One region of the Gordonia sp. YC-XJ4 genome, then DNA from elsewhere that is predicted to be linked to it. Evidence: predicted binding sites of a transcription regulator. Region 1 holds the regulator's gene; each other region holds the start of a gene.

Evidence for each region. Region 1 encodes LexA, which represses DNA repair genes until DNA is damaged. Its sites were predicted from a motif close to CGAACANNTGTTCG; they were not measured.
Region 2: a site for LexA is predicted at 1,221-1,234, ahead of AC5ZH6_RS05920 (HNH endonuclease signature motif containing protein). Genes of this name have one in related genera too.
Region 3: a site for LexA is predicted at 972-985, ahead of AC5ZH6_RS15165 (SAV_6107 family HEPN domain-containing protein). Genes of this name have one in related genera too.

The regions. Positions count from the first base shown of each region.
Region 1 is NZ_CM183447.1:2,550,695-2,552,894, forward strand. Features, by position in the region: gene AC5ZH6_RS11275 (putative PEP-binding protein) at 1-840, shown strand, start outside; gene lexA (transcriptional repressor LexA) at 878-1,609, opposite strand; gene AC5ZH6_RS11285 (LysM peptidoglycan-binding domain-containing protein) at 1,818-2,200, shown strand, end outside.
Region 2 is NZ_CM183447.1:1,324,654-1,326,853, reverse strand. Features, by position in the region: gene AC5ZH6_RS05920 (HNH endonuclease signature motif containing protein) at 1-1,216, opposite strand, end outside; gene AC5ZH6_RS05915 (phospholipase D-like domain-containing protein) at 1,688-2,200, shown strand, end outside.
Region 3 is NZ_CM183447.1:3,434,111-3,436,310, forward strand. Features, by position in the region: gene AC5ZH6_RS15160 (SCO2097 family morphological protein) at 1-123, opposite strand, end outside; gene AC5ZH6_RS15165 (SAV_6107 family HEPN domain-containing protein) at 345-812, opposite strand; gene AC5ZH6_RS15170 (GNAT family N-acetyltransferase) at 1,123-1,821, shown strand; gene AC5ZH6_RS15175 (phytoene desaturase family protein) at 1,818-2,200, shown strand, end outside.

The sequences.
Region 1 (2,200 bases):
CGGGCGGCGACGGCGTACCCCGTCGAGGGGGTTGGTCTGTTCCGCACCGAACTCGCCTTCCTCGATCGGGCCGACGAACCGTCGGTGGACGAGCAGGCTGCGCTCTACCGCGAGGTCATCGAGGCCTTCGACGGCAAGAAGGTCGTGGTCCGGACGCTCGATGCCGGCTCGGACAAGCCGCTGAAGTTCGTCGATCACGGCACCGAGGCGAATCCCGCACTGGGCGTACGAGGCAACCGGATCGCCGCGACACATCCCGAGATCCGTGCCGGTCAACTCGACGCGATCGCCCGCGCCGCGCAGGCGACCGGCACCACGCCCTGGGTGATGGCGCCGATGATCGCCTCGGCCGCTGAAGCCGCCGAATTCGCTGCCGAGGTCCGCGGTCGCGGGCTGGTGGCGGGGGTGATGATCGAGATCCCCTCGGCGGCGATCCTCGCTCCGGCGATCCTCGCCGAGGTCGACTTCGTCTCGATCGGCACCAACGATCTGACGCAGTACACAATGGCCGCCGACCGGATGTCGGCCGAGCTCGCCGGGCTCACCGACCCGTGGCAGCCTGCGGTGCTCTCGCTGATCGCCACCGTCGCCGAGGCGGGCACCCGCAGTGCGACACCGGTCGGGGTGTGCGGCGAGGCCGCCGCCGATCCGCTGCTCGCGTGTGTCCTGGTCGGGCTCGGCGTCACCTCGCTGTCGAGCGCCCCGGCCGCGGCGCCCGCGGTGGGAGCGAAGCTCGCCGAGGTCGACCGCGAGGCGTGCCGCTCCGCCGCGCAGGCTGCACTGGCGACCGCCTCACCGGCCGATGCGCGTGCCGCGGCCGCGGAAGCGTTGCGCAGCTGAGCCGTTCGGCTGAGCGGGCCGGCGGGTGTGACTCCGCTCAGATGCGGCGCATCACCGTCACGACCTTGCCCAGCACCGCGGCGTCGTCGCCGGGGATGGGCTCGAACAGGTCGTTGTGCGGCATCAGCCACACATGGCCGTCCTTGCGCTTGAAGGTCTTGACCGTCGCCTCGCCGTCGATCATCGCCGCGACGATGTCGCCGTTGTCGGCGACGTTCTGTTGACGAACGACCACCCAGTCGCCGTCGCAGATGGCCGCGTCGATCATCGATTCACCGACGACGCGCAGCAGGAACAGTGACCCGTCGCCAACGAGTTCACGCGGCAGCGGGAAGACATCCTCGACGGCCTCCTCGGCCAGGATCGGCCCGCCGGCCGCGATACGTCCCAGAACCGGCACGAACGTCGGCGTGGGGAGGTTCGACGCATTCGGGTTGTCGTCGGTGGGCGTGGGATCGCCGTCCTGGACGTTCACCGCGCGGGGTCGGTTGTGATCGCGTTTGAGCAGACCCTTGCGCTCGAGGGTTCGCAGCTGATGCGCGACCGATGAGGTCGACGCCAGGCCGACGGCGTCGCCGATCTCGCGGATGCTCGGCGGATACCCGCGTTCGCGCACGGACTTGCGGATCACATCGAGCACGCCCTTCTGGCGCGGGGTGAGCGCGGCCTCGACGGCCGCGGGATCGATCGGGCCGGTCGCGACGGCGTCGTCCGGATCGGTGACGGTCGCCGCGTCGGGGTCACCCGAGCGGCCCTTCTTCTCACTCATGGGGTTCGCATCCTTTCGGTCGGTGCGCACATCCTCGCGGGGTACGCCCTGGTTGACGGGCCCTGTGGAGAGCTGAACACCGGCCAGGGTAGCCGAGGCGACAGGCAACCTCAAACATGTGTTCGACGTGTCGCGAGAAATTGTCGGTGCCCCGTGGTAGAACTCGAACATCCGTTCTTCGAATGCATGATCGAGATAGGGAGACGCCATGCCGACCGTACTTCTGCCCACCGCGCCGGGCACCAACGACCTGCCCGTTCGGTCCCGCCGGACGGCTCACCGCGCCGCCGCCGTTCGCCGCGGGGCGTCGATGCCGGCCCGCGCAACCGTCGAGCACCGGGCGCTCGAACACCGGGTGCTCGAACACCGCGCGCCCGAACACCGGTCGTCCGACCGTCGCCTCCCAGAGCGGCGCACGCTCGAGCGCGACCCGGCCCGCCGACGACCGGCATATGCGGGCCCGGCCCGGACCGGTGCGCGCCGCCTTCCGGCGGTTGCGGGCACCCGTTGCGCAACTCCGGTCGGCCCGCGGGTCACCGCGCACCGCACCGCTCGCCGTACCGGTGCGATGGTGGCCGTGCTGACCGGTGT
Region 2 (2,200 bases), 1.2 Mb from region 1:
GACCGTATCCGTCGATGAGCGCGTCATCGTCGTCCTCGCCGGCCAGCGTCGACTCGTTGGCCACGACGAAGATCGTCCCGCGAGGGCCCGCCGGCTCGTGACGATGGTCGGCGCACTCGCAGGTGCACTCCGTCTGCGCTTCCTCTGGGGTTTGTTCGTGCTCTGCGAGCTGCTCCGCTTCTGGGGCTTGCGCCTCATCGGCATCCGGATCATACTGCGGCGCTTCGGCATCGAGCACCGCTGAGTCGTCGGGTGCGACGTCTCTGTCGCTGTCATCCGCGACCGCGGTGCAGTCCTCGCATTCGCAGGCGAGGCGATCGCGTCCCTGCGTCAGGGCGATCAACGCGTCAGCGCGCCGCTGCTTCTTGGTCCGCGGGTCATCCTTGTGAACGCCCTCGGCCATCGCATCGAGTTGCGTGCCGACCAGAGCGCCGTCGGCGGTGGGCAACTGCGCGGTCATCCGCGCCTGGCCCGGCCGGAATCGATCGGGCCCGATCGCGACGCCCCGGTCAGAATGTGCCCGCTCCCGATGACGCCGAGACACCGACCGGTCGACCTTGGAGACCACCCGCTTGACCATGTTGGTGAACCGTTGCGTCGACATCTGATCACGGGAACCGATCATGGCCGACAACTTCACGTCGATCTCCGGAAGCAGCTCCGGATCACACAGTTCGGTCGCAGCAGCCACAATCTTGAAACGTTGCAGGTCAATTCGACCGAATCCGAGCATCGCGCCGGTCGACGGCAGCCGATAGCGGGCAGCCTCGGCCAGCTTGATCATCTCTTTGGCGGCGGCCGGAGACATCGACAGTACGGCCCCGACGTCGGCGACCGTACGGTCCAAGCCGTCCGGACCGAACTGCTCGCGCGGATCGACTCCGCAGACCGCCTTCGCCGCCGACTCGGCGATTTCCACAAGACTCGACTCACCGGAGGTCTTCTCGGCGACCTCGCATCCGTACTCCTCCTCGTGCGCCTCATGAAGCAGCGAGATGCCCTGCAGCATCCGGTAGTGCGCCGCCGAGATCGTCGCGGCGCTATGCGCGATGACCTCGACCAGATCGGTCTTCGAGAGGTCCTCATCCTCGGGAATCTGCTCCAAGAACGACTTCGGCTGCTCGTCATGCGCGCCCGCAAGCCACAGATCCGTCGGGCTCGGCACGCCGACGGCATCGGCGATAGCGTCGCGGTCGAGCGGGATCTCGGAGGACATGAATCGAACATACCTTCGGGGTCTGACAAAACTGATCCTCGCTGGTCGAGGGATGGTTTGGGGCATTGATGTGCCGGGCGGAGGGGGCGCACATAACGCCCAGAATGTGGTCGCCTTGCGTACCTGACCCTGGTCGTGGGGTAGGTCCAGCGATCGGTTGCGGGGGTCTCGAGGTTCGGCGCCGGGGCGCCTCACACCTCGACCATCGGAGGGGGCGGCGCGGCGAATGGATGGACCATCGATGTGGGGGGGCGGCGCGGCGATTGGATGGACCATCGGAGGGGGTGGCGGCTCGGTGAGTCTCCGGCGCGGGCAGGTCCAGCAATCGGCTACGGGGGTCTCGAGGTTCGGCGCCTGGGGCGCCTCACACCTCGACCATCGGAGGGGGTCGGCTCGCCGGGATCGACTCGACCATCGGAGGGGCGCCGCACTCTGGTGGAGCACGGCGACGGCCCTCTACTGTGAGTCCTCGTGGACACCCTCGGACTTGGCACCAACCGCACGGCCCGACTCCTCACCGGTTCGGTGTGGACCCAACTCACTCCCCTCATCGCCGCTCGGCAACACTCGGTGACCGCGGCGATCGCCTCTGTGGGCGCCGACGCGCCCACCCACCTTCCGCTGCGATCCGGGTCGTCGATCATCGTCGACGCCACGGTCCGGGCCGTGGAACAGAAGTCGACCAACCCCCATTCGCTGTTGGCGTGGCTCAAGGCAGACGTGCGGGTCTATTCGCTGCCTCACCTACACGCCAAGATGCTGCTCTGTGATGCCACCGACGACTCCGACGCGTTCGTGGCCGTCGGGTCGGCCAACGTCTCGGACCGCTCGCAGGCCGTGCTGCAGGAGGCCGTCGTGCTGACCGACAGTCCCGACACGGTCGACGAAGCACGCTCGTGCCTCGCCGACTGGAAACAGCGGGCCACGCCGCTGACGATCGCCCGGGTCCGCGAGCTGTGCGACATCTTTGATCAGTCGACCGTG
Region 3 (2,200 bases), 880 kb from region 1:
GCGACGACCGGTCGACCGCCCGAGGCGGCGCCGGGTAACGCTGGACGCGAACTTCGGGTCCTCCGCGTACAGAGCGCTTTCGATCTCTTCGAGCATGCGCTGCTCGTGCTCCGAGAGTGGCACCGACCCTCCTTACCTGTTACCGACGAGCCATCGACGAGATGTTCGCCGCGATACTCGCCTGATGACTGTGTTCGCGGCCTACGACCATGATACGAGGTGATTCCGGCGGCGACCACCATAACCGCACTCGTTGGATCGTTTTTGTGTTCGGGGCTGTTACCGGCGCCTATGCGATGACGTGGTGAGGCATCGATGCGTGACCCCCAACGGGTTGTGGCGCATCACGCAGGATGTGCCAGCGATCCGGATTGCGCACCATGTCCGCCTTGTTCGTAGGCGATCACCACGCCCTCGACCGTGTCCAGGAATGTCAACACCAGGCGATGCAGCTCGGCGACGACGACGGGATCGACGTCTCGCTCCAATCCGGCCTCGATGTTCATTCGAAGAACAGACCATGCGGCGAAGCGTTCGGCCTGTTCGGCCAGATCCGGCATGATCACCGCCAGACGATTCCACGCGTTCGACGACAACCCGCGCGTCGAACGGCCGCTGGTCGGCTCACCGATGGCCAGTGCGGCGCCGGCGGCCCGCAGCGCGGTGAGGTACAGCTGCCGGAAGCGTTCGGCGTCGTCGGTGATCCCGTCGGCGTTCTCGAGAAGGAGATCGGCACGTTCGAGCAGGTCACGTGCGCGCCCGACCACGATCGGATCCACCTCGACCTGTGTGGTCGTTCGACGTGTCATCATGGGCCTCCCTCCGTTGTCGCGGTGCTCACGGGCGGCCAGTTGGGCTGTACCGGCCGTTCCCTCGGGTCAACGCGGTCCGAGGGCAGGCGCTTCCCTCGCCCACCGCCGGACCGCGTCGGTCGTCGGGTGGCGGCGAACAGCTTGCGGAGGCACATTCATCGAACACCCGTTCGACAGATTCAATATTAGTCAGATCTGGTCGCCGGAGCAAGGCGTGCGGGCAACCCGATGCGCAACACCATGCCCGACGCCACCGACACAATGCCGCACTCGGCCGGGGTGCAAGGAACGACGACAGGAAGGACCGCACGTGACGATTCGGATCGCCCGTCTCGACGGACGTGACTGTGCGGTCTGGCTCGGTCCCGCGCTCGAGATCTACGTCACAGCGATGAATTACCCACGCGGGACCGAGATGCATCGCGCCGGATTGTGGCGCGAGCACATCCGTCGACCCGGCTGGGAGGCCTACGGCGCGATCGCGACCGCGCCCCACGCCGAGGACGGCTCGCTGGACCTCGTCCGCCGACGGTTGGAGCCGCCCCTGTCCCCCGGCGGCGATGAGGTGCTCGTCGGCATCGCCTACGGCTATCGCGGAGCGCGCGACCAATGGTGGAATCAGCAACTCCGCGCCGGCTTGCGATCGACCGGTCGGGACCCGCGGGTCATCGATGAGATCACCGAGGACTACTTCGAGCTGACCGAACTCCACGTCCATCCGAGTGCCCAGGGGCATCGGATCGGTGAATGGTTGCTGCATCGCCTGCTCGCCGACCGACCCGAACACCACGTCCTGTTGTCCACCCCGGAAATCGCCGACGAGGGCAACCGCGCCTGGGCGTTGTACCGGCGCATGGGATTCGGTGACGTGCTGCGCGGATTCACCTTCACCGGCGACCCGCGCCCGTTCGCTTTCCTCGGGCGACGACTACCCCTGGCCGCACCCACGATCGTGCCGGGCGCCGCCGCCGGTCCCATCGTTCCCGGCGAATCCGACCGCACCCGATGACCGGGCACCCGGTGGGCGATGCGATCGTCGTCGGCGCCGGCCACAACGGGCTGGTCGCGGCCGCCTATCTGGCCCGGGCCGGGCGCTCGGTGAGCGTCGTCGAGCGCGACACCATCCCCGGTGGGGCGGTGTCGACCATCGAACGCTTTCCCGGCTATCGCGTCGACCGGGGCTCGTCGGCGCACCTGATGATCCGCCACTCCCCGGTCCTCGACGAACTAGCACTCGCCGACGCCGGCCTGACCTACCTCGACTGCGACCCGTGGGCGTTCTGTCCGGCGACCGACACCGCCGGTCCGATCGTCTTCCGCACCGACCTCGACGCCACGTGCGCCTCGATCGAACGTGCCTGTGGACGTACCGACGCCGACGCCTACCG